Regions from separate parts of the Sulfitobacter sp. 1A13679 genome, predicted to be linked through region 3. Evidence: riboswitches for the same ligand, from Rfam matches in the RefSeq annotation. Region 3 holds a riboswitch; each other region holds the start of a gene.
What was found. A riboswitch is a leader RNA that binds a small molecule or an ion and turns the genes downstream of it on or off. The one in region 3 is predicted to bind thiamine pyrophosphate.
Positions count from the first base shown of each region.

Region 1: linked by a shared signal. The riboswitch ahead of thiC (phosphomethylpyrimidine synthase ThiC) and the one ahead of thiD (bifunctional hydroxymethylpyrimidine kinase/phosphomethylpyrimidine kinase) in region 3 are both predicted to bind thiamine pyrophosphate.
Region 2: linked by a shared signal. The riboswitch ahead of thiB (thiamine ABC transporter substrate binding subunit) and the one ahead of thiD (bifunctional hydroxymethylpyrimidine kinase/phosphomethylpyrimidine kinase) in region 3 are both predicted to bind thiamine pyrophosphate.

Region 1 covers NZ_JBIFFO010000032.1:81-8,002, reverse strand. The annotation lists gene ACGYLA_RS18390 (hypothetical protein) at 1-304, opposite strand, end outside; gene ACGYLA_RS18385 (molybdopterin-dependent oxidoreductase) at 595-1,071, shown strand; gene ACGYLA_RS18380 (sensor histidine kinase KdpD) at 1,041-2,444, shown strand; partial or broken gene ACGYLA_RS18375 (ATP-binding protein) at 2,516-2,716, shown strand; gene thiC (phosphomethylpyrimidine synthase ThiC) at 3,090-4,889, opposite strand; TPP riboswitch at 4,983-5,104, opposite strand; gene ACGYLA_RS18365 (Fe(3+) ABC transporter substrate-binding protein) at 5,692-6,708, opposite strand; partial or broken gene ACGYLA_RS18360 (IS5/IS1182 family transposase) at 6,939-7,094, shown strand; partial or broken gene ACGYLA_RS18355 (PAS domain S-box protein) at 7,502-7,922, shown strand, end outside.
Region 2 covers NZ_JBIFFO010000003.1:177,172-185,093, reverse strand. The annotation lists gene ACGYLA_RS04055 (thiamine/thiamine pyrophosphate ABC transporter permease ThiP) at 1-1,319, opposite strand, end outside; gene thiB (thiamine ABC transporter substrate binding subunit) at 1,295-2,272, opposite strand; TPP riboswitch at 2,307-2,408, opposite strand; gene aroC (chorismate synthase) at 2,501-3,610, shown strand; gene ACGYLA_RS04040 (DMT family transporter) at 3,621-4,559, shown strand; gene cobO (cob(I)yrinic acid a,c-diamide adenosyltransferase) at 4,630-5,235, shown strand; gene ACGYLA_RS04030 (alkaline phosphatase D family protein) at 5,293-6,840, opposite strand; gene pcaF (3-oxoadipyl-CoA thiolase) at 7,047-7,922, shown strand, end outside.
Region 3 covers NZ_JBIFFO010000015.1:98,868-106,789, reverse strand. The annotation lists gene ACGYLA_RS13140 (error-prone DNA polymerase) at 1-2,940, shown strand, start outside; TPP riboswitch at 3,052-3,148, shown strand; gene thiD (bifunctional hydroxymethylpyrimidine kinase/phosphomethylpyrimidine kinase) at 3,216-4,019, shown strand; gene ACGYLA_RS13130 (FAD-dependent oxidoreductase) at 4,012-4,992, shown strand; gene thiS (sulfur carrier protein ThiS) at 4,982-5,179, shown strand; gene ACGYLA_RS13120 (thiazole synthase) at 5,183-5,944, shown strand; gene ACGYLA_RS13115 (thiamine phosphate synthase) at 5,941-6,537, shown strand; gene ACGYLA_RS13110 (ThiF family adenylyltransferase) at 6,534-7,496, shown strand; gene ACGYLA_RS13105 (ABC transporter substrate-binding protein) at 7,534-7,922, shown strand, end outside.

The DNA of each region.
Region 1 (7,922 bases), on a different contig from region 3:
GATCGTCGATGACTGCGTCAGATTTTCCGCGGCCCCCTTCGCCCCATCCATCTTCATCACCGTCAGGTGCCTCGCCTGCGCGGCCAACGTCCTGATCATTGCCAGGATTGCCAGTTGTTCCCTCAGCCCCGGGAGAACCTTCACCGCCGCCGTTGCCGCCACCATTTCCGCCACCGTTGCCGCCACCATTTCCCTGAGCATGAGCCACATCGCTACTCGACAAGACGAAGCCCGTCGCAAGGGGAACAGCAGTTAGGGCAGTCAATGTGGTCGTTAGAACGAAAGTTTTAAGCGATTTAACCATGATATTTTCTCCGATTTGTGTCCGATGATCCTTTAGTTACGTTTGTCGCGCAGAAGGTCCACGGAACCCCGAAAAAGATGCGAAAATCTGCTAAAATGACGCGATATCATGGGCGCTAATCCGCTGAGGATAATGGAATTTTATGGCCCAGAATGGGGCGCTAAATCGACCAACGCAAATTGACCATCCTCACTGATGATCGAGGTTCAGATATTTTGATCGGGTCGACAAAATATTGACATGAAATCACATTAGGAAAGGCTCTACCGCGCAACACAATCAGGGCTTGAATGATGCGAATTAAAAGAACTTTCCTCACCGGCCTGCTTGCCTTGCTACTTGCAGCTCCAACCTTGGGCTACGCGCAGGACATCCTAACTGTTACGACGCCGGATAGAACGGAGAGCTTCACGCTCGAAGAAATCCTCGCGATGCCGCAGACGACCGTTGTGACGAAAAATGACTACGTTGACGAAGCGACCACCTTTCAAGGACCGGCCCTGCGATCAGTTCTTGAAGGGATGGATGTTGCGCGAGGTGCGACCCTGAAAATGGTCGCGCTCAACGATTTCTCATCGAAAGTGCCAGCTGCGGACGCGTTTGAGTATGACGTCATTCTGGCGGTCTTATTGAACGGTGAGACAATGTCAGTTCGTGACAAGGGACCGATTTGGGTTATCTACCCGATGGACGGCAATCCGGAACTTCATGACGAGATCTACAATGATAGGTTGGTATGGCAGCTCAAGAGCATCTCCGTCGACTAATTCCTTACAGGAAATTTATCCGCGGCCTGCTCCTGCTATTGTTTATCGGCGCAGTGATTTTTGGGATTATCGTGCTTTCCAAGCTGGACGACGGAGTCCAGAATATTCAAACTGCTGAGCAGAGTGACCCTCTGTGGGTTGCCTCGCAATTGCAGTTTGAATTGCTACGACTCGAGAATGCCCTCGGCGAGTATGCTCTCGGGTATAAGTCAGCGGTCGATGTGGCCATGCGATTTGACATCGCCTGGAGCCGGATTAATATCCTTCAGAAGGGAGAGCTTCCGAAGCTTATCGCAACCTTCCAAATCAATGCCGACGTGGTGCCGGAGCTTGAGGCAACCTTCAAGCGTCTGGAGCCTGCGATCAAAGATCTCAACACCGATCGTCTTACTGGCGAAGAACGCAGCGAAAGAGCGGAAAGTATTCTCCTTGCACTGGAAGGCTTTGATCTCTCTATCCGGGAATTTTTACTAACCGTCGCGCAAGAAAAATCCGAAGCCATGGCGGAGTTTAGGGCGGCTCTCCTCACTCTGTCTCATACCGTGGCCTATCTCAGCGCCACCATTCTGGGGCTTCTGGGGATCTTCATTCTTTTACTCATGCTGGAGTTAAGAACCGCCGAGCATGCTGAACAAGAGATGCGCCATCTTGCTGAGGAAGCTTCATCCGCTGCCCGCATGAAAATGAATTTCATGAGCATCGTCAGTCACGAGCTAAGGACGCCTCTGACCTCCATCATCGGTGGCCTGGCTTTATTGAAAAGCCGAGTTGCAGATACGATGAAGGATGAAGCCGCGCTCAAGCTACTTGATGTCGCATCTCGCAATGGAGATCGGCTCTTGGCGCTGGTCAATGACATTTTGGACGCGCAGGCTTTGACAGAGGGTAAAGTGAAAGTGGAACGCAAACCTGTCGATCTCAATACAGTCGTGTCTTCAGCTGTCGAAGGGTGCCAAGCTTACGGTGACAAACACAACGTCAGCTATCGCGTGAACACACCGGACGAGGAGATGAAAGCTCTGACGGACAGCGCCCGCGTCAGTCAGATTCTGGCCAATCTGATTTCAAACGCTACAAAGTTTACGTCTTCAGGCGATGTCGTGGAAATAAACCTGAAAAAAATTGACCAGAAGGTGCGGATAGAGGTCACCGACCATGGCATAGGAATACCGATAGACCGACAAAATGCGATCTTTACCCCCTTTCACCAGGTCAATCCGGGCACCACGGGCACCACTCAGAGCAGCGGCCTGGGTTTGAGCATCACAAAGCAGTTGATTGATTTGCTGGGCGGAAAGATCGAGTTCAAGTCGGTTGAAGGAAAGGGCTCAACCTTTTGGATTGAGTTCGATCTCCTACCCGAAAACTCCTAAACCCAAGCAAAAGCATGATCTGAAGGCGTCACTTCGCCTTACCTCGCGCCTCCCGGTGAGCGTGGGAAGCTGCGGTTCGCTTGTGCCGCCTCGGCTTCCTGGTCCTCGACTGATTCGGCTATATCCTCTTCGCACAGACCGGCGGCCAGCTGCTGTACTACCTCGTCAGTCGTCTTTACGAGCGCACGTCCATCATCGTGACGAACCTCGACTTCGCTGAGTGGCCATCGGTCTTCGGAGACGCCAAGATGACGAAAGCGCTACTCGATCGCCATAAAGCCCCAATCTCTGCATCGAAACGGCCTACGCCCAGATCAATGGACCAGTAACCTCGGGCCCGTTAACGTGACAACACCCTGGCAATTCGTGTAAGTTTTCCCCGATCGCGCGGCGGGGCGAGCACACGAGTTCCGCGCCGCGTGACAAGCGTAATCTGTGACCGTGAATCCGCCGCCCTTGTCCCAAGCTTGATAACCTGCTGTTCAACCGCTGCGCTTTCGCACCAAGGCGCCAACATACCGCCCGCAAAGCGCGCAAGGCTGCGCGACCCCCGATTGTCGCCGAGCTCAAAAACCGCACGTCTGCTCCATGTCGCGCCAGCTCAATGGCAGAGACCAGCCCGGCAAGACTGCCCCGCGGTTATTATCACTCGTCAGACACATCAACCGGCATGTATAGGTTGCCGCCGTTGCGGAACTTTTGAGCCATTGCCTCCATCCCATCTTTGTGCGCTTCGGCCCGGATGTCATGGCTGATCCGCATGGAGCAGAATTTCGGCCCGCACATCGAACAGAAATGTGCCACCTTATGCGCCTCTTTCGGCAGCGTTTGATCATGAAAGTCACGCGCGGTTTCCGGGTCCAGCGAAAGGTTGAATTGATCCTCCCAACGGAACTCAAACCGGGCGCGGGACAAGGCATCGTCGCGCCGTTGTGCACCGGGCAGCCCTTTGGCCAAATCGGCAGCGTGAGCGGCGATTTTGTAGGTGACAACGCCAATTTTGACATCGTCACGGTCTGGCAGGCCAAGATGCTCTTTTGGGGTCACGTAACACAGCATTGCACATCCGAACCAACCAATCATCGCAGCGCCGATACCAGAGGTGATATGATCATACCCCGGCGCAATATCGGTCGTTAGTGGTCCAAGTGTGTAGAACGGCGCCTCGTGGCAGCACTCAAGCTGCTTGTCCATGTTTTCCTTGATCTTGTGCATGGCCACGTGGCCCGGCCCTTCAATCATCACCTGACAATCCTTGGCCCAAGCGACCTTCGTCAACTCGCCCAATGTTTCGAGCTCAGCAAATTGCGCTTCGTCATTGGCGTCTGCAACCGACCCCGGGCGCAGGCCATCGCCAAGACTGAACGATACATCATAGGCGCGGCAGATATCGCAAATCTCGTCGAAATTCTCGTACAGAAAGCTTTCCTTGTGGTGATGCAGGCACCATTTTGCCATGATAGCCCCCCCGCGCGACACAATCCCCGTCACTCGGTTCACCGTCATTGGCACCATATGCAAACGCACGCCCGCATGAATGGTGAAGTAATCCACCCCCTGTTCGGCCTGTTCAATCAATGTGTCGCGGAAGACCTCCCATGTGAGATCCTCGGCAATTCCGTTAACCTTTTCCAGCGCTTGATAAATTGGCACGGTCCCAATGGGCACAGGGCTGTTCCGGATAATCCATTCGCGCGTGTTATGGATGTTGCGACCGGTCGAAAGGTCCATGACCGTATCGGCCCCCCAGCGGATTGCCCAGACAAGCTTGTCCACTTCTTCTTCCATCGAAGATGTGACGGCAGACGTGCCCATATTGGCATTGATCTTCACTAGAAAATTGCGACCGATAATCATCGGTTCAATCTCTGGGTGGTTGATATTGGCGGGAATAATCGCCCGGCCGGCGGCGATTTCACCTCGCACAAACTCGGGCGTTACATAGTCTGGAATGTTTGCGCCAAAGTCATTGCCATCGCGCGGCGCAGATACCGCTTCACGCAACTGGTTTTCGCGAATGGCCACAAACTCCATTTCGGGCGTGACAATACCTGCCCGGGCATAGGCCAGTTGCGTTACCGCCTTGCCCTCTTTTGCACGATAGGGTTGCTGTTGCACCGGAAATTCAGGTGTCAAGCGATCACCCTGCACAAAGCCATTATCAGCGTCCTGCGTGTTCCGCCCCTGATAGGATTCGACGTCGCCGCGTCTGATGATCCAGTTTCGGCGCAAAACGGGCAAGCCATGTCTGATGTCGGTCAGATGGTTTGAATCGGTATATGGACCAGAACTGTCATAGACTGGCAGCGGCGGTTCACCTGCGGTCGGGTGAACCGAAATCTCGCGCAGGGGCACACGAATTTCGGGATATAGACTGCCTTTCACATAGATTTTGCGCGATGCAGGCAATTCACCTGTTGTGACTTTAGGATTCGGAATATTCATGGCGTGCTCCTCAAGTTGATAACTCAAAAAGACACAGACGATTTTTGGCTTGGAAACGGGCGCATGCCCCTGTCTGGCCACGCACCCAGTTCGGGAGGGGCGACCAATGCTTCCTACGCCAGTATCAACTGGGTCAGGTTCAAAGGGTCGCGACACTACAGCCTTGCTGTCAGTCGCCTCTCAGTCCCTCAGTTGGGACTCCCCTGCGTAAGATGTACGTATCTAATAGATTTCAGAAGAGCAAGGGCAGCCGATAAGGTACCGTCAGTGGCGAAGCCATTGCTGAAGGCATTTGATTGGCCGATATCCGCTCCGATCTTTGGTACTTTTACGGATGGTTGGCGTCGTGGGGCGCCTCTGACGGGCGGCCGAAGTGTGTTGTCACGTTAACTCGCCGAGTTTGCAAGCTCTCGCTTTCGGAAAGGCAAATGGCTGTTCTCTGCGCGGTTATTCAGCCCCTTGATCAACGTTCGGCATGCCACCTTGAAATGTCGGCGAGTTAACGTGACAATAGTTCCGGGATCTGGTGGATCGAATTGACGATGAATGAGGTGTCCTTAGATTTTGTAGATACTTACTTGGCAATTTGGGAACCGAGTAGAAGCGCGGATTCAGCCGCACAATCGGTTTAGGACGAGTTCAAGCGGAACTATGTAGCGCAGGTTTTTCATCCTAGCGACGGTCAGCTAGATGGCCGAGCGGCTCGGGTCGCGCCCTTTACGGTACCGGGATCGGCGATGATCGAAGCTAAAATAAAAGGCGGGCTCGAAAGCCCGCCTTCTGCGTTACTTGATGTGAAGTCTTATTCCCAGCCAACCGTGTCAAAGATTTTCTGCGCGGTGCCGATGTTCTCGGCCACGTCCGACAGGTTCACCTCGTCGGCTTTGAACTCACCCAACTGCTTTACGCTATCAGCCAGTTCAACGCCTTCCACCGTCGGGAACTCATCGTTACCGGCCGAGAAATAGACCTGCGCCTGATCAGAGGCGAGATACTCAAGGAACTTCACAGCATTCTCACGGTTCGGCGCGTTCTTGGCCACGCCGCCGCCGGAGAGGTTCATATGCGCGCCGTTGCCTTCTTGGTCCGGCCAGATCAGGCCGATCTTGTCGATATCGGCACTCACGCCGTCCACATCGGTGCGGATCGCGCGGGCGAAATAGTAGCTGTTGGATACCGCGATGTCGCATTCACCCGAGACGATGCCGCGCAGCTGGTCGGTGTCACCGCCCTGCGGTGCGCGCGCCATGTTGTCGACCACGCCCTGTGCCCATTCGGTCGCGGCTTCTTCACCCTCGTGCGTCACGATGGCAGCCAACAGAGTCTGGTTGTAGGTGTTGGTCGAGGACCGGATGCAGACCTGACCTTTGTAGGCAGGATCGGCGAGGTCCATGTAAGTCGCGGGTGGGGTGTCCAGCGTCTCTTTGTTAAAGAAGATGATCCGCGCGCGCTGCGACAGGCCGAACCACTGGTTGTCGTCGTCTTGCAGATTGCCGGGAATGCGCTCTTCAAGCGTGTCGCTCTCCACCGCTTGCAGCAGGCCCATGTCTTTGGCGCGCTTGAGGCGGCTGGTGTCGACGGTCAGCAGCAAGTCGGCGGGGGAGTTGGCACCCTCGGCTTCCATACGGGCCAGCAGTTCGTCGGCCTTGCCTTCGATGCGGTTAATGGTGATGCCAGTTGCTTCGGTAAAGTCGGAGTAAAGGCGCTCATCGGTGTCATAGTGACGGGCGGAGTAGAGGTTCAACTCGCCATCGGCCAGCGCGGGTAGTGCCAGCGACATCAGCGCGGCGGCGGCAGTCGATGTTTTGCAGAAGGTCATATCAGGGTCCTGTTCCAGTTTGGAGTAACTTGACTGAAACAGTAAGAAACAGATTTTAGACGCCCCTGCAACCAATTCCGATAAAATCGGTCAGAAGGTCCGGCACCATTTCCCGACGCAGACCATCAGCCATTGAGCGCACCGAGAGGCCGGGCTATGAGGGCGGAACAAACATCTCGACTTGTCTGGCTGCGCAATAGGACATTCCGTGGCTGCCTAGAAGGTAGCTCCGGAAGAAGGTCGAGATGCTCTTCACGCATCTCAAGCGCACCCTCGGCCTCGGAAGGCTCTGATTACGTGGCCCATGCGGTGCAAATGACGAATTCCTGCTCGCCGCAACCGCCCAAAATCTCCGGAAATTGGTCAAGATCTTTCCTGCACCGCAGCAAACGCGAAAAGCCCTACAGGAAAGGCGCTCGCGCCGCACGTTGCAAGATTTGGCGCAGATGAGTGTCTTTCTCCCAAGGCCGGTGCAGGACGATCATTACGATGGCATTGATCTCCTGCCATTCTGCAAGCAGGGATCGAAGATCATCGATCCCTTCAGCCCCTGACGCTCCGATGGCAATGACCGCTGCCGAAACTCCGCCATAACCTCAGTCTCAAGAGGTGCGCGATTCGAAAACTTGAAGCCTGCCCAGCAAATTAGACGGGATGACGCCGTCTTTTGGCATAAGATGAATAGGCTGCGGCTTTTAGGCAGACGTCAGTGTTGTCACCAAAGCGTTTCGCTTGCCCATTCTTGGCTTCCTGTTCAAAGTGGCCGGTGGCGGGAAATAAGGATATGCCACACATGCAAAACGAAGAGAGGTCGGAACCCCGCGACAGCGATCCCTATCAACTTGCCTGCCTTGCCGCAGGAGTTGGTGTCTGGGACTGGGATCTTCGGTCGGACGAGATCTATTTTTCTTCTCTTGCGCGAGAGATTCAGGGTCTTTCGCAAGATGAGCCAGCAACTTTCGCCACAGTGCGCTCGCTAACCCATCCCGATGATGCTGCCGATATGCTTGCCGCGCTGGAGCACGCCCTCGATCCGGAGAACCGCTTACAGGAGAGCTATGTCTATCGGATCACGCGCCCTGACACCGGTGAACTTCGGTGGGTGAGAGCTCATGGGGTAGCGCGGTTTGCTGAGGTCGAGGGCAAGATCCAGGCCGTTCATTACAGCGGCTCGATCGAGGATATCACCGAGCGGGAGGAAATGCGGCGCGCCC
Region 2 (7,922 bases), on a different contig from region 3:
CGCGGCAGGACCAGCAGCCGCCACAGCGCCCAACCTGTCATGCCGAGGGTTTGGGTCAGGGGGCCATAATCCTGCAAGGTCTCGCGCAGGCGCGGCACCAGAATGCGCAGCACGAAGGGCAGCGCCATCAGCGCGTTGACCAAGGCGGTGACCGGCAGGCTCAGCCGTGCCGGGTCGAGCACAGGGTTGATCAGGATGAACCACCCCGTGCCAATCATCAGCGGAGAGGCCGCAAGCCCCATCAGGCCAATCGCCTCCACCCCGCCGCGCCGCCGGGTGGCGATCCAGCCTGCCATCGGCAGCGCCAGCAGGGCCAGCACCGCCACACTCAACCCCGCCACCAGAATGCTATTCCCGGTGGCCTGCCAGACCGAGGCAGGCAGTTCCGCGATCCCCGCCAGCCCGCGCAGCACCACGGCGCCCAGCGGCAGCAGCAAAAACAGCGCGGCGAGCGCGATCACCAACCCGTCCAACGCCCGCTGCACGCCCCCCCGCGCATCCCAGCGGCGCAGGGGGCGGTCCAACCCGCCGCCCAAGCTGATCGGCGGGATCAGCCAAAGCGCCGCCACCGCCGCTGCGCCAGCCAGAACAAGCTGCACCACGGACAGAAGCGCGGCACGCCCCAGATCAAAGTCAAACCGAAAGGCCTGATAGATCGCCAATTCAATCGTCGTCGCCCGCGGCCCACCGCCCAGCGTCAGCGCCACGGCGAAACTGGTCAGGCAAATCACGAAAATCAGCGCCGCCACGCCGGGCAGCACCTGCCGCAGCATCGGCCATTCCAGCGCCAGAAACAACGCACGCGGCGTCATCTGCAGCTGCCCAGCAAGCCGAAACCGCTCAGAAGGGATGCTCTGCCAGCCTTGCAGCAAAAGCCGCGTCGCCAGCGGCAGGTTAAAGAAGACATGCGCCAGAACCACGCCATGCAGCCCGTAGATCGACACCGGCGGCAGGCCCAGAGCCGCGCCAAATTGGTTCAGTACCCCCGACCGGCCAAAGACCGTCAGCAGCCCCAGCACCGCCACGATCACCGGCAGAATGAAGGGCGCGCCCAGCAGCGTGATCAGCGCGCCGCGCCCCCAAAACCGCCGCCGCGCCAGTGCCCGCGCCACCGGCACGGCCAGCAGCACCGAAAGCACCGCCGACCAAACCGCCTGTGTCGCGGTAAACCGCACCGCCGCCCAATCCGCCGGGCCAAGCCCTGCGCCCACATCCGCCGCCGCGAAGACGGCGACCAAAGCGGCAAGGATCAGCCCCGCCACCAGCGCGGCGGCGAAAAGCCCCGTTTTGCCGCTTAACGCGACAGCGCGGTCAGCCATTCGTCCAAAGCCTCCTCCCGGAGCGCGGGGACCTCGCCGTTCGGCACCAACAGCGCCTTGTCGGGCTGGATCATGCCCTCGAACCCTGCGGGCAGCCCGCCTTCGGGCGTGACCGCGGGATACATCCAGTTGGTCGTCGGCAGCACCGATTGCGCGGCATCAGAGACGAGGTATTGCAAGAACCGATCCGCCAGTTCCGGCTGATCCGACCCGGCAAGCTTCCCCGCCACTTCGATCTGCATGTAATGGCCCTCGTCGAACAGCGCCGCGGTCTTGCTGTCGTCCTCCTCCGCGATCAGGTGATAGGCCGGAGAGGTGGTGTAGCTCAGCACCATGTCAGCCTCGCCTTCGAGGAAGAGGCCGTAGGCTTCGGACCACCCTTTGGTCACGGTCACGACATTGTCGGCCAGCCCCGCCCAAACCTCCGGCGCGGCGTCTCCATAGGCCGCTTTGACCCACATCAGCAGCCCCAAGCCGGGCGTCGAAGAGCGCGGGTCTTGGATCACGATTTTCAGATCGCTTTCGGCCAGCGCTTTGAAATTACCCGGCGCGCCCAGATCGGTGCCGTGGACAAAGGCGAAGTAGCCCCAGTCATAGGGCACGAAGACCTCGTCTTCCCAAGTGATCGGCAGGTCATAGTCGGCCTGCAAACCGCTCGGCGCGAACAGATCGGTCTCTTTCGCGGCGGCGACGAGGCTGGTGTCCAGTCCCAGCACGATATCCGCGTCAGACCGCGCGCCTTCCAGCTTGAGCCGCGCCAGCAAGGCCGCACCGTCGCCCATGCCGACGAATTTCAGATCGCAGCCGCAGTCGGCCTCGAACCCCTCTTCGATGGCCGGGCCCGGCCCCCATTCGGTGACGAAACTGTCGTAGGTATAGACCGTCAATTCAGGCGTCTCGGCCCATGCGGCTGATGCGCCCATGACGCCCGCAGCAAGTGTAAGATACTTCATCGCATCCTCCTTTTGCGGCGAAAGGTAAAAGGTGGATGTCTGTCCTGACCTTCCCTCCGCCGGTGTTAACCGGTTCAGGTTCAACGGGTCCGCACAGCATGCACATCTCAGCCCAAAGGCCCCCCGAGGTAGCGTCAGGGGTAGATCGGACCTGCACAATTGGCAAGGCAAATCCCCTTGAGGCAGGGCGCTGCCCCGGCTAAGGGTTTGACAACAGGAGGTCCGCCCATGTCGATCAACAGCTTTGGCCATCTTTACCGGGTCACCACATGGGGCGAGAGCCACGGGCCCGCCCTTGGGGCGACCATCGACGGCTGCCCACCCGGCGTGCCGATTGACGAAGGCATGATCCAGCAGTGGCTCGACAAGCGCAAACCGGGCCAGAACAAATACACCACGCAGCGGCGTGAGGCGGATGAGGTCCGGATCCTGTCGGGCACCTTCGAAGGGGTCACCACCGGCACGCCCGTGCAGCTGATGATCGAGAACACCGATCAACGCTCCAAAGACTACGGCGACATCAAGGACAAGTTCCGCCCCGGCCACGCCGACATCACCTATTTCCAGAAATACGGCATCCGCGACTATCGCGGGGGTGGCCGTTCCTCGGCCCGGGAGACCGCCGCGCGGGTGGCGGCGGGCGGTCTGGCGCGTGAGGCGATCAAGGCGCTGGCGCCGGAGCTTCAGATCACCAGCTACATGGTGCAGATGGGGCCGCATAAGATCGACCGCGATGCCTTTGACTGGGACCAGATCGACCAAAACCCCTTTTGGGTGCCGGATGCCAAAGCAGCGGCGGACTGGGCCGACTACCTCGACGGGCTGCGCAAATCGGGCAGCAGCGTCGGCGCGATCATCGAGGTGACGGCGCGCGGCGTGCCCGCGGGCCTCGGCGCGCCGGTCTATGGTAAGCTCGACACCGATCTGGCCGCCGCGATGATGAGCATCAATGCCGTCAAAGGTGTGGAGATCGGCGAGGGCATGTCGGCGGCGATGCTGACGGGCGAATTGAACGCCGATGAGATCACCATGGGGCCCGATGGGCCGGAATATTCCTCGAACCATGCGGGCGGCATCTTGGGCGGGATCAGCACCGGGCAGGATGTGGTGCTGCGTTTCGCGGTGAAGCCGACCTCCAGCATCCTGACCACGCGGCGCACGATCACGAAACAGGGCGAAGAGACCGAGATCATCACCAAGGGCCGCCACGATCCCTGCGTCGGCATCCGCGCAGTGCCGGTGGGCGAGGCGATGATGGCCTGCGTGCTGCTGGATCACCTGCTGCTGCATCGCGGACAGATTGGCCAGAACCGCGGCATAATTGGCCCCGAGGCGTGAGGATCAAAGCATGAAAGTCGATGATTTCTCCGCCCGCCCCGCCCTTGGTGTCGGACTGAAAATCACGGCGATCCTGCTTTTCACCTGCATGTCCGCGATCATCAAATCGCTGGCCGATGAGGTTCCCGCCGGGGAGTCGGTCTTTTTCCGGTCTTTCTTTGCCATTCCAGTGATCCTGATCTGGCTGGCGCAGCGCGGCAAACTGAAAAGCGGGCTAAAGACGCAAAACCCGATGGGCCATGTCTGGCGCGGGCTCTTCGGCACCACGGCGATGGGGCTGACCTTTACCGGCCTCGGCCTGCTGCCCCTGCCCGAGGTCACGGCCATCGGCTTTGCCACACCGATTTTCACCGTCATCCTCGCTGCCGTGTTGCTGGGCGAGAAAATCCGGCTGATCCGCGTGAGTGCCGTGGCGATTGGGCTGGTGGGCGTAATGATCATCCTCTGGCCGCGCTTCACCAGCATCGGCACGATGGAGCAGACGGCCACCATCGGCGCGCTGCTGATCCTGATGGCGACCATGGTGCGCAGCCTTGTGCAGATCCACATTCGCCAGTTGGTGCAAAGCGAAGACACCGCAGCCATCGTGTTCTATTTCTCGGCCACCGCGTCGATTCTGGCGCTTTTCACCCTGCCCTTCGGCTGGGTCATGCCCGATCTGCAAACCTTTGGTCTTCTGGTTCTCGCCGGGTTGATCGGCGGGGTGGCGCAGATCCTGATCACCTCGGCTTACCGCTTCGGCTCGGCCTCAATGCTCGCACCCTATGATTACACCTCGATGCTTTTCGCCATTTTGCTGGGCTATGTCTTCTTTGCCGAACTGCCCACGATGATGATGCTGGCGGGCGCGGCGCTGGTGATCAGCGCAGGCGCGCTGGTGATCTGGCGTGAGCGGCAGTTGGGGATGGAGCGCGGCAAGGCGCGGTCTGTCACCGATCCCAAGGCGTGATCGAATGCGGGCTTTCGCCTGACCGGTCCTCTCCCTATGGTGCCCCGAAACCGGATAGAGGAGATGACCGATGAGCGACGCGGATCCGAAAGATCACAAGGAAAAGATGCAGCAGCGTCAGGCCGAACAGCGCGCCAAGGTGGCCGAGTTGCAAGACCCGGACAAGGGTCTGGTGCTGGTCCATACCGGCCCGGGCAAGGGCAAATCCTCTTCCGCCTTCGGCGTCGTGGTGCGCGCGCTTGGCTGGAAGCAGCGCGTCGGCGTGGTACAGTTCATCAAGGGCAAATGGAAAACCGGCGAACGATTGTTCTTTGAACGGCTGGATGAGGTGACATGGCACACGATGGGCGAAGGGTTCACTTGGGACACCCAAGACCGCAACCGCGACATCGCCGCCGCCGAGGCCGCATTCGGCAAGGCGCGCGAGATGATGGAGAGCGGCGACTATGACCTTGTGGTGATGGATGAGATCAACATCGCCATCCGCTATGAATACCTCAAGATCGAAGATGTGATCGCCGGGCTCGACGCCCGCGACAAGCGCACCGCCGTGGTGCTGACAGGCCGCGACGCCCGGCCCGAGCTTTGCGACTATGCCGATCTGGTGACCGAAATGTCCGAGGTTAAACACCCGTTCAAAGCGGGCATCAAAGCACAGCGCGGCGTCGACTACTGAAACGAAAAGGATCGCCCGCATCCGGGCGATCCTCTCACTGTGCCAAGCGGAGGGCGCTTAGATCGCCGCCCCTTTAGGGTCGAGCGTCACCGAATAAAGCTCCGTATCGGCACGGTCCATCAGGCGCACTTTCATCTGCTGGGTCTTGGCGTCGATATCGACCAACCCAAAGAATTGCAGACCAGCAGAAGGCGGCAGGTTCACCTGACCCTCTTCCGGTGCTTTGACGTATTTCAACTCGGGGCCAAAGGTACCGTCCAACTCGTTCGGACCAAAGGTGCCCGCGTGCAGCGGGCCCGAGACGAACTCCCAAAACGGGTCAAAGTCCTGAAACTGCGCCTTGTCGGGATTGTAGTAATGCGCGGCGGTGTAATGCACATCCGCCGTGAACCAGACCACGTTGTCGACCTGCGCGGTCTTGATGAAACGCAGCAGCCCTGCAATCTCTTGCTCGCGGCCCTTGGTGGCACCATTGTCGCCATTGGCAACCGCCTCGGCCCCGCCGCCGACGACCAGACCGATGGGCATGTCGCAGGCGATGACCTTCCACGTGGCCGCCGAATTGGTCAGCTCCCGCTTGAGCCATGCCATCTGCTCGGCCCCGAGGATATCGGTGGCCTGCGACATCTCGGTCTGCATGTTCTCGCTGTTCGGCCCCCGGTAGCTGCGCAGGTCGAGGAAGAAGACATCCAGCATCGGACCGTAGTTGATCTTGCGATAGACCCGGCCCGGCTCGGCAGGAGTGATGCGCAGCGGGGTCATCTCATGGAAGGCCTGCGAAGCGCGCGCGGCGAGGACATGGATCGACTTCTCGCTATAGCGGTCGTCTTCCATCAGGCTGCGCGAGGAGGACCAGTTGTTCACGACTTCATGGTCGTCCCATTGCATGAAGGTCGGCACATGGGCGTTCATCTCACGCACATGGGCGTCCATCAGGTTGTATTTCCACTGGCCGCGGTATTCGTCCAGCGTCTCGGCCACCTTGCGCTTCTCGTCGATGATGGTGGTGTTCTTCCACATCGCGCCATCGTCAAGCTGCACCTCATCCTCAAGCGGGCCATCGGCATAGATGGTGTCACCGGAATGCAGGAAGAAGTCGGGGCGGTGTTTGGCCATGGTCGCATAGGTGCGCATGCCCTCATCGTCGATGCCCCAGCCCTGACCGGCGGTGTCACCGGACCAAGCAAAGCGCACGTCGCGGCGCGCGGTGGGCGCGGTGCGGAACTGGCCGATGATCGGCTCGGAGGTGGCGTTGATGTCGCTCAGATCGGCGGCGGTGAAGCGGTAAAAGATATCCTGATCCGAGGGCAGCCCTTCGACCAGACGTTTCACCGCCAGATCGTGGTTCGGCAACGCATTCATCGGCGCAAGCTGGCGCGCGTTGGCAAAGCTTTCGGTGGTGGAGATTTCGACCTGCACCCGTGCCGGGCGGTCGGTACGGGTCCAGATCATGCCGGACTGCGTGTCGACATCGCCCGATTGCACCCCATGGGTAAACACCGGGCGCGAGGCCGCACGGCTGAGGCTGGGCATGGCAAGGCTTGCGGCAAAGGCGGTGGAGCCCGCCAGCACAGCACGGCGGGTCGGGCGGATCAGTTTGGTCATCTTGAGCTTCCTCTGAGGGTGGCGATGGCAGCACAGAACCCCCGGCGCGTGACAGATGGCCGACGAATGCGTGACTCTTTGGCAAAGCTTTGGTGACAGGGCGGTGACGTGTTACCAAAATCGACCCTCTAATTTCATTCCGTAACATTTTTATTGAACCGAATCGCCCCGATGTGTAGATTGCGGTGCAACAACAGGAGACCCCCATGCAGGCATTCATCTGCGACGCGCAGCGCACCCCCATTGGCCGTTACGGCGGCGCCCTCTCTTCGGTTCGCGCCGATGATCTGGCCGCCGTACCGTTGAAGGCGCTGATGGAGCGGAACCCTTCCGTCGATTGGGCGCGGGTCGATGACGTGATCATGGGCTGCGCCAATCAGGCGGGCGAGGACAACCGCAACGTGGCACGCATGGCGTCGCTATTGGCCGGTCTGCCGGTCGATGTGCCGGGTGCCACGATCAACCGTCTCTGCGCCAGCGGCATGGACGCCGTCGGCGCCGCCGCCCGGGCGATCCGCGCGGGCGACATGGACCTCGCCATCGCCGGCGGGATCGAGAGCATGTCGCGCGCGCCCTTCGTCATGCCCAAGGCCGAGACCGCCTTTTCGCGCAACAATGCCGTCTATGACACGACCATCGGCTGGCGCTTCGTGAACCCGAAGATGAAGGCGCAGTTCGGCGTGGATTCCATGCCGGAAACCGCCGACAACGTCGCCGCAGACTACGACGTTTCGCGCGAAGATCAGGACGCCTTCGCGGCACGCAGCCAGGAACGCTATGCCGCCGCCGCCGAGAGAGGCATCTTTGCCGAGGAGATCGCCCCGGTCACCATTCCGCAGCGCCAGGGCGAGGATATCGTCGTCGACAGCGACGAACACCCCCGCCCTGGCACCACGTTGGAAAAACTCGGCAAGCTGCGCGGCATCAACGGCGCGGATCTCACTGTTACTGCCGGCAATGCCTCGGGCGTGAACGACGGCGCGGCAGCGATGCTGTTGGCTTCGGAAGCGGGCGTGAAGGACCACGGCCTGACCCCCATCGCCCGCTTCGTGGCGATGTCTGCTGCAGGCGTTGAACCGCGC
Region 3 (7,922 bases):
GAGACCCATCTGACGCTGGAAATGCTAGCGCAACACGCCGAAGGGCTGCATCTGATCGTCATGCCGCCCGAAAACCTCGACGTCTTTGCCGCCGGCCTGCCGCGGCTGGTCAAGGCCCTGCCTGACATGCGCCATGTGGGCGCGAGCTTCCTCTACCGCGGCGATGATCGGGCGCGGATCAACCGGCTGGATGCACTGGCCCGCGCCCATGGGCTGAAGCTTCTCGCCACCAACGACGTGCTCTACCATGCCCGCCACCGGCGGCCCTTGCAGGACGTGATGGTGGCGATCCGCGAGGGCGTGATCGTGCCCAAGGCGGGCTACCTGCTGGCCGCCAATGCCGAGCGGCATCTGAAATCGCCCGAGGCGATGATGCGCCTCTTCGCCGACTGGCCCCATGCCATCGCCGAGACGCGCCGCCTTGCCGACCGGATCGAATTTCGCCTCACCGATCTGGCCTATGAATACCCGCATGAGATCGTCCCCGAGGGCCGCAGCCCGATGGAGGAACTGGCCCGCCTGACATGGGAAGGCGCCGCCCGGCGCTACCCCGAAGGCGTGCCCGAAGCGGTGAAAAAGACCATCGAGAAGGAATTCGCCCTGATCTCCTCCAAGAGGATCGCGCGTTATTTCCTGACCATCTACGACATCGTCCGCTTCGCCCGCGAGGAGGCCGAGCCGCCGATCCTCTGCCAAGGGCGCGGCTCGGCGGCCAATTCCGCCGTCTGTTTCTGCCTCGGCATCACCTCCGTCGATCCGGCGGTGCATGACCTGCTCTTCGAGCGGTTCCTCAGCGAGGAACGCGACGAGCCGCCCGATATCGACGTCGATTTCGAGCATGAGCGGCGCGAGGAAGTCATCCAGTACATGTACGGCAAATACGGCCGCCACCGCGCCGGGCTCTGCGCCACGGTGATCCACTACCGCCCGCGCTCGGCCATCCGCGAGGTCGGCAAGGCGATGGGGCTTTCCGAAGACGTGACCTCGAAACTCGCCGGCACCGTCTGGGGCAGTTTCGAGGGTGAGATGGATGATGCCCGCGCCCGCGAGGCGGGGCTGGACCTGTCGGACCCCTACCTGCGCATGGTGCTGAAACTCGCCTCCCAGATGATCGGCATGCCGCGGCACCTGAGCCAGCACGTCGGCGGCTTCATTCTGACCGAACGCCCCCTGACCGAGATCGTGCCCATCGGCAACGGCGCCATGCCCGAGCGCAGTTTCATCGAATGGGACAAGGACGACATCGACGCTTTGCAGATCTTCAAGGTCGATATCCTCGCGCTCGGCATGCTGACCTGCATCGCCAAGTGCTTCGACCTGATCGAGGCGCATTACGACCGCCCGCTGGAACTGGCCACGGTGCCGGTGGAGGATCACGAGGACGACGCCACGGGGCGACCGACCTACGACATGCTCTGCCGCGGCGACAGCCTTGGTGTCTTTCAGGTGGAAAGCCGCGCGCAGATGGCCATGCTGCCAAAACTGCGCCCCCGCGTCTTCTATGATCTGGTGATCGAAGTCGCCATCGTCCGCCCCGGCCCCATTCAGGGCGACATGGTCCACCCCTACCTGCGCCGCCGTCAGGGGTTGGAGAGCGTCGTCTACCCCGCCCCCGGCCCGGCCTATCCGCAGGACGAGTTGTTCAGCATCCTCAGCCGGACGCTGGGCGTGCCGATCTTTCAGGAACAGGCGATGAAAATCTCCATCGACGCGGCGCGGTTCTCCCCCGCCGAGGCCAACGAGCTGCGCAAGGCCATGGCCACCTTCCGCTCGCGCGGGACGATCGAGAAGCTGCAGGACAAGATGGTGGGCCGCATGACCAAACGCGGCTACGATCCGGTCTTCGCGCAGCGCTGTTTCGACCAGATCAAGGGCTTCGGCGAATACGGCTTTCCCGAGAGCCATGCCGCAAGCTTCGCCAAGCTGGTCTATGTCTCAAGTTGGATGAAATGCCACTACCCGGCGGCCTTTGCCTGCGCGCTCTTGAACTCGCAGCCGATGGGCTTCTACGCGCCGGCGCAGATCGTGCGCGACGCCCGCGAGCATCAGGTCGAGGTGCGCGATGTCGACGTGAACCTCTCGGACTGGAACTGCACGCTGGAGCCTTGTGGGGACGGTTTCGCCCTGCGGCTGGGGCTGCGCATGGTAGACGGGCTGCAGGAAAAGGCCGGCGCGCGGATCATGGACCGGCGCGACGCGCCTTACGCGGATGTCGAAGATCTCAAGACCCGCGCAGGCCTCGATGCCAAGGCGATCCGCCAGCTTGCCGCCGCCGACACGATGCGCAGCATGGGGATCGACCGGCGCCAAGCGCTCTGGCAGGCCCAAGGGCTGCGCGACGCGCCCGCCTTGCCGATCTTCGACCATGTCGAAGCCTCGGCCCGCGGCCCGGAGCCGGAGGTGCATCTGCCGGTGATGCCGAAGGCCGAGCAGGTGGTCGCCGATTACCAGACGCTGCGCCTGTCGCTGAAGGCGCATCCGATGTCCTTCTACCGCGGGAGCCTCGCCGCGCAGGGGTTCTCCTCGGCCCGGGACCTTTCGCGCATGGGCCACGGGCGGCGGGTAAAGCTGGCGGGGCTGGTGCTGGTGCGCCAGAAACCCGGCAGCGCCAAGGGGGTCTGTTTCATCACGCTGGAGGATGAGTTTGGCGTCGCCAACCTCGTGATCTGGCCAAACATGTTCAAGCTCTACCGCCCCACGATCATGTCGTCGCGGCTTCTGGTCGTGGAGGGGCGCGTGCAGACCGACGGGCGGGTGATACACGTGGTGGCCGAGCGGCTTGAGAACCGCTCTGACCGGCTGGCGGCGCTGTCGGAGGCACCGATGCCCGGCATCACGACGCGCGGCGATCACCCGACCCATCCGCTGCCCGGTCAGGTGGCCATGCACGGCCACCCGCGCGATGCCAAGGTGATCCCCAAATCGCGGGATTTTCATTAACAAATCCTCATGCAATGCATGAGATACGCGCCGCAACTAAATGATATAAAACGCAAACCAATAAATAAACGATCCCCTGTTGACCCTATGAACGCCCCTCGCTAGCCTGCCGGAAATCCGTTGGGGTGCCGCAAGGCTGAGAGGTGAAAACCGACCCATCGAACCTGATCCGGGTCGTACCGGCGTAGGGAACGGAAGCAAGCATCAGCCCCATCTGGGCGCTCGTTTACCCCGTATCTCCATGCCCTCGACCCATCTAACGAATGGGGGGCCGAATGGCGTTTCAAGCACTGACGATTGCGGGCTCCGACAGCGGCGGCGGAGCGGGGATTCAGGCCGATCTCAAGACCTTTAGCGCGCTTGGCGTCTATGGGGCCAGCGTGCTCACCGCCGTAACCGCCCAGAACACCCGCGCCGTCACCGCGGTCGCCATGATCGCTCCTGCGATGATCCGCGCGCAGATGGCGGCGGTCTTTGACGATCTGGCCATCGGCGCGGTTAAGATCGGCATGTTGGGCGACCCGGCCACGATCTCCGCCGTGGCCGAGGGGTTGGCAGACTGCCCCGCGCCCGTTGTGCTCGACCCGGTGATGGTGGCGAAATCCGGCGATGCGCTGCTCTCTGCCGAAGCGGTGGAAACCCTGCGCGACCGGATGCTGCCCCGCGCCCATGTGCTGACACCGAACCTGCCCGAGGCCGCACGGCTGCTGGACACAGAAGAAGCCACCGACGAGGCCACCATGCTCGTGCAGGGCCGCGCGCTGCTGTCGCTCGGCCCCCGCGCGGTGCTGATGAAGGGCGGCCATGGCAAGGGCGAGACCTGCGTCGATCTGCTGATTTCCGAGGCCGACACCCTCCGCCTTTCCGCGCCCCGCCAGCAGACGGCGAACACCCACGGCACCGGCTGCACGCTCTCTGCCGCCATTGCCGCCGGTCTGGCGCGGGGCCAGCCGCTGCCGCAGGCGGTGGAGGCCGCCCATAGCTATCTGCAACGCGCCATTGCCGCGGCGGACGCCCTCAACATCGGCCATGGCCACGGGCCGGTCCATCATTTTCACGGCGTTTGGCCCCATGAGTGATGTCACCATCATCGGCGCGGGCGTGGCAGGGCTTTGGGCCGCGCGGGCCTGTCTGGCGCAGGGGCTGCGGGCCCGGCTCGTCGACCGCAAAGGCCCACCCGGGCCGCATGGCTGTTCGTGGTGGGCGGGCGGCATGCTCGCCCCCTTTTGCGAAGGCGCGCTGAGCGAGCCTGCTGTGGTGACCCATGGGCGGCGTGCCGCGGCGCTATGGGGGGAGATCACGGAAGTCACCCATCGGGGCACGCTGGTCCTCGCCCCCGAGCGGGACCGCGCGGAATTGCAGCGTTTCGCCGCCCGCACCGAAGGCCACAGCGACTGCGACGCCGAAGCCATCGCGGCCTGTGAGCCGGACCTCGCCGGGCGCCATCGCCGCGGGTTGTTCTTTGCCGAGGAAGCGCATCTGAACCCGCGCCAAGCGCTGCAAGACCTGACCCATGCGCTGGCCGCCGAGGGCGTGACGGTTGAGACCACGGCCCTCACCCCTTCGGAGGTCACAGGCCCGGTGATCGACTGCCGCGGCATGGTGGCCCGCGACGCTCTGCCCGGTTTGCGTGCCGTGCGCGGCGAGATGATCCTGCTGCGCGCCCCTGATGTCACCCTCACCCGCCCGATCCGCCTGCTGCACCCGCGCCACCCGCTTTACGTCGTGCCGCGCGGGCAAGGCATCTACATGCTGGGCGCGACCCAGATCGAAAGCGCCAGCCGCAGCGGCATGACCGCCCGCTCGGCGCTGGAACTGCTCTCAGCCGCCTATGCGCTCGACCCGCGCTTTGCCGAGGGCGAGATCATCGAGATGGGCGCCGACCTGCGCCCGGCTTTCGCCGACAACCTGCCCGGCATCGTACAGCGCGGGGCGGTGCTGCATCTGAACGGATTGTTCCGGCACGGCTTTCTCATGGCGCCCGCCTTGGCCGAACAGGCCGCGGGCTTTCTGGCAACAGCGACAACGGGGGATTTATTCCGTGAAGATTGAAGTGAACGGCGAGACGCGTGAGGTCGCGGCCTCCCAGCTTGACGCGGCATTGGCAGAGCTGGGCTGGGGCGAGGCAAAAGTCGCCACCGCCCTCAACGGCAGTTTCGTTCCCGCAGGCGCGCGGGGCGAGACCATGCTGAGCGACGGCGACCGGCTCGAAGTGCTCAGCGCCATGCAGGGGGGCTGAGTGATGCGCGATTTCTACGGCACCACCCTGCCCCTGCCGCTGATGCTGGGCACCGCGCGCTACCCCTCGCCCGCGGTGATGGAGGCCGCCTTTCGCCAAAGCGCCGCGCCGGTCGCCACGGTTTCGCTGCGCCGCGAACAAGGCGCGGGACAGGCGTTTTGGGACATGGTGCGCGGCTTGGGCGTGCATCTGCTGCCCAACACCGCCGGCTGCCATTCGGCGCGCGAGGCGATCACCACGGCGCAGATGGCGCGGGAGTATTTCGGCACCAATTGGATCAAGCTCGAGGTCATCGGCCATGCCGACACGCTGCAACCTGACCCCTTCGGGCTGGTCGAGGCTGCCGAGGCGCTCTGCGCCGATGGGTTCGAGGTCTTCCCCTATACCACCGAGGATCAGGTGCTGGCCGCGCGGCTGGTCGATGCGGGCTGCCGGGTGCTGATGCCATGGGGCGCGCCGATTGGCTCGGGGCTGGGGCTGAACAACCTGCACGGGCTGCGCAGCCTGCGGGCGGCCTTTCCCGATGTGGCGATGGTGATCGATGCAGGTCTCGGCCTGCCCAGCCATGCGGCACAGGCGTTGGAGATGGGGTTCGACGCGGTACTGCTGAACACCGCCGTGGCCGAGGCCGCAGACCCCGCCGCCATGGCCGAAGCCTTTGCACTGGCCTGCCGCGCGGGCGCGCTTGCCGCCGCCTCCGGCCCCATGGGCCAGCGCGACATGGCCGTGCCCTCCACCCCCGTGATCGGAAAGGCTTGGCTATGAGCTTGCCGCGTTTCTACCCCGTCTTCGATAGTGCCGCATGGGTCGCGCGGGCCGTGCCCCTGGGCGTGAAGCTGGTGCAACTGCGCGTCAAGGACGCGCCCGAAGAGGTGCTGCGGGCCGAGATCATCACCGCGCTCAACCTCTGCCGCCAGCACGGCGCACTGCTGGTGGTGAATGACCACTGGCAACTGGCGATTGAACTGGGGGCCGATTGGCTGCATCTGGGGCAAGAGGATTTGGACAGTGCCGACATCCCCGCGATCCGCGCCGCCGGGCTGAAACTGGGCCTGTCGACCCATGACCATGCCGAGCTTGACCGCGCGCTGGCCCTCGCCCCCGATTACATCGCCCTCGGCCCCGTCTATCCGACCATTCTGAAAAAGCTGAAATGGACCGAACAGGGCCTCGACCGTTTGACGGAATGGAAGGCGCGGATCGGGGATATCCCGCTTTGCGCCATTGGCGGCATGTCTGTCGCCCGCGCGCCGGGGGCCTTTGCCGCCGGGGCCGATACGGTGGCGGCGGTCACGGATATCACGCTGAACGCAGACCCCGAAGCGCGGATGCGCGAATGGCTCGAGGTGACGGCATGAGCCGCTATGTCCGCCAGACGGTTCTGCCGCAGGTCGGTGCCGAGGGGCAAGCGCGGCTCAAGGCGGCGCATGTGCTGGTCGTCGGGGCCGGAGCGCTGGCGATGCCTGTGCTGCAATATCTTGTCGGGGCCGGTGTCGGGCGGATCACATTGGTGGACGGCGATCAGGTGGCCTTGAGCAATCTGCACCGCCAACCGCTCTACCGGATGGACGGTATCGGCAGGCCCAAGGTTCGTGCCGCCGCCGAGGCGATGGCGGCGCTGAACCCCGAGGTGACGCTTATCCCGCGTGCCGAATGGCTCACCCCCGCCAATGCGCCCGCCCTGCTGGCGGACTGCGATATTGCGCTCGACTGCGCCGACACTTTCGCCGCCAGCCTGACCCTGTCGGACGAAGCCCGCGCGCAGGGCAAACCGCTAATTTCAGCCTCGGCCCTTGGGCTGTCGGGCTATGCCGGCGGTTTCTGCGGGGGTGCCCCCTCGCTCCGCGCTGTTTTCCCTGACCTGCCCCAGACGGCAGCGACATGTGACACGGCGGGGGTCTTGGGGCCCGTGGTCGGGATGATCGGCGCGGCACAGGCGCAGATGGCGCTCTCGGTCCTGCTGGGTCTCACGCCCTCCCCGCTGGGGCAACTCTTGATCTGGGACGCCGCGCAATGGCGCATGTCGGGCTTTCGTTTCGACAGCGCGCCCGAGACTGCGCGCGCCGCGGGTTTCATCGCCGAAAGCCAGATCACCCCGCGCGATATGGTCATCGACCTGCGCGCCGAAGCGCCCACGCCTTTCTCACCCCAAGCGCGCCATGTCCCGCCCGAGGCGCTGCCGGACTTGCCGTTGCCAGCCGATGCACCCCGCATCGTGCTTGCCTGCCGCACCGGCCTACGCGCGCATCACGCGGCCAACACCCTCCGCCCCCGCTGGCCGGGCGAGATCGCCCTGCTCGCCCTCCCGGGCGCCTGACCCTTTTCCCGCATAAACGATATATTGGAGACCCTTCGTGAAAAACATCCTCGCCCCCCTTGCCCTGACGCTGATCGCGGCCCCGGCCTTGGCCCAAGACAAGATGACCGTCATGCTCGACTGGTTCGTGAACCCCGATCACGGGCCGATCATTCTAGCGCAGGAAAAGGGCTATTTCACCGATGCGGGGCTGGAGGTCGAACTCGTCTCCCCCGCCGACCCGAATGAGCCGCCGCGCATGGTGGCGGCGGGCCGGGTCGATCTTGCGGTCTCCTATCAACCGGAACTGCATCTCGCCCAGCGCGAGGGGTTGGACCTGCGCCGTGTGGGCACGCTGGTCGAAACCCCGCTCACCTGCCTCGTGGTCCGCGCCGACGGGCCGGTGCAGGAGATGGCGGACCTGAAGGGCCGAAAGGTGGGTTTCGC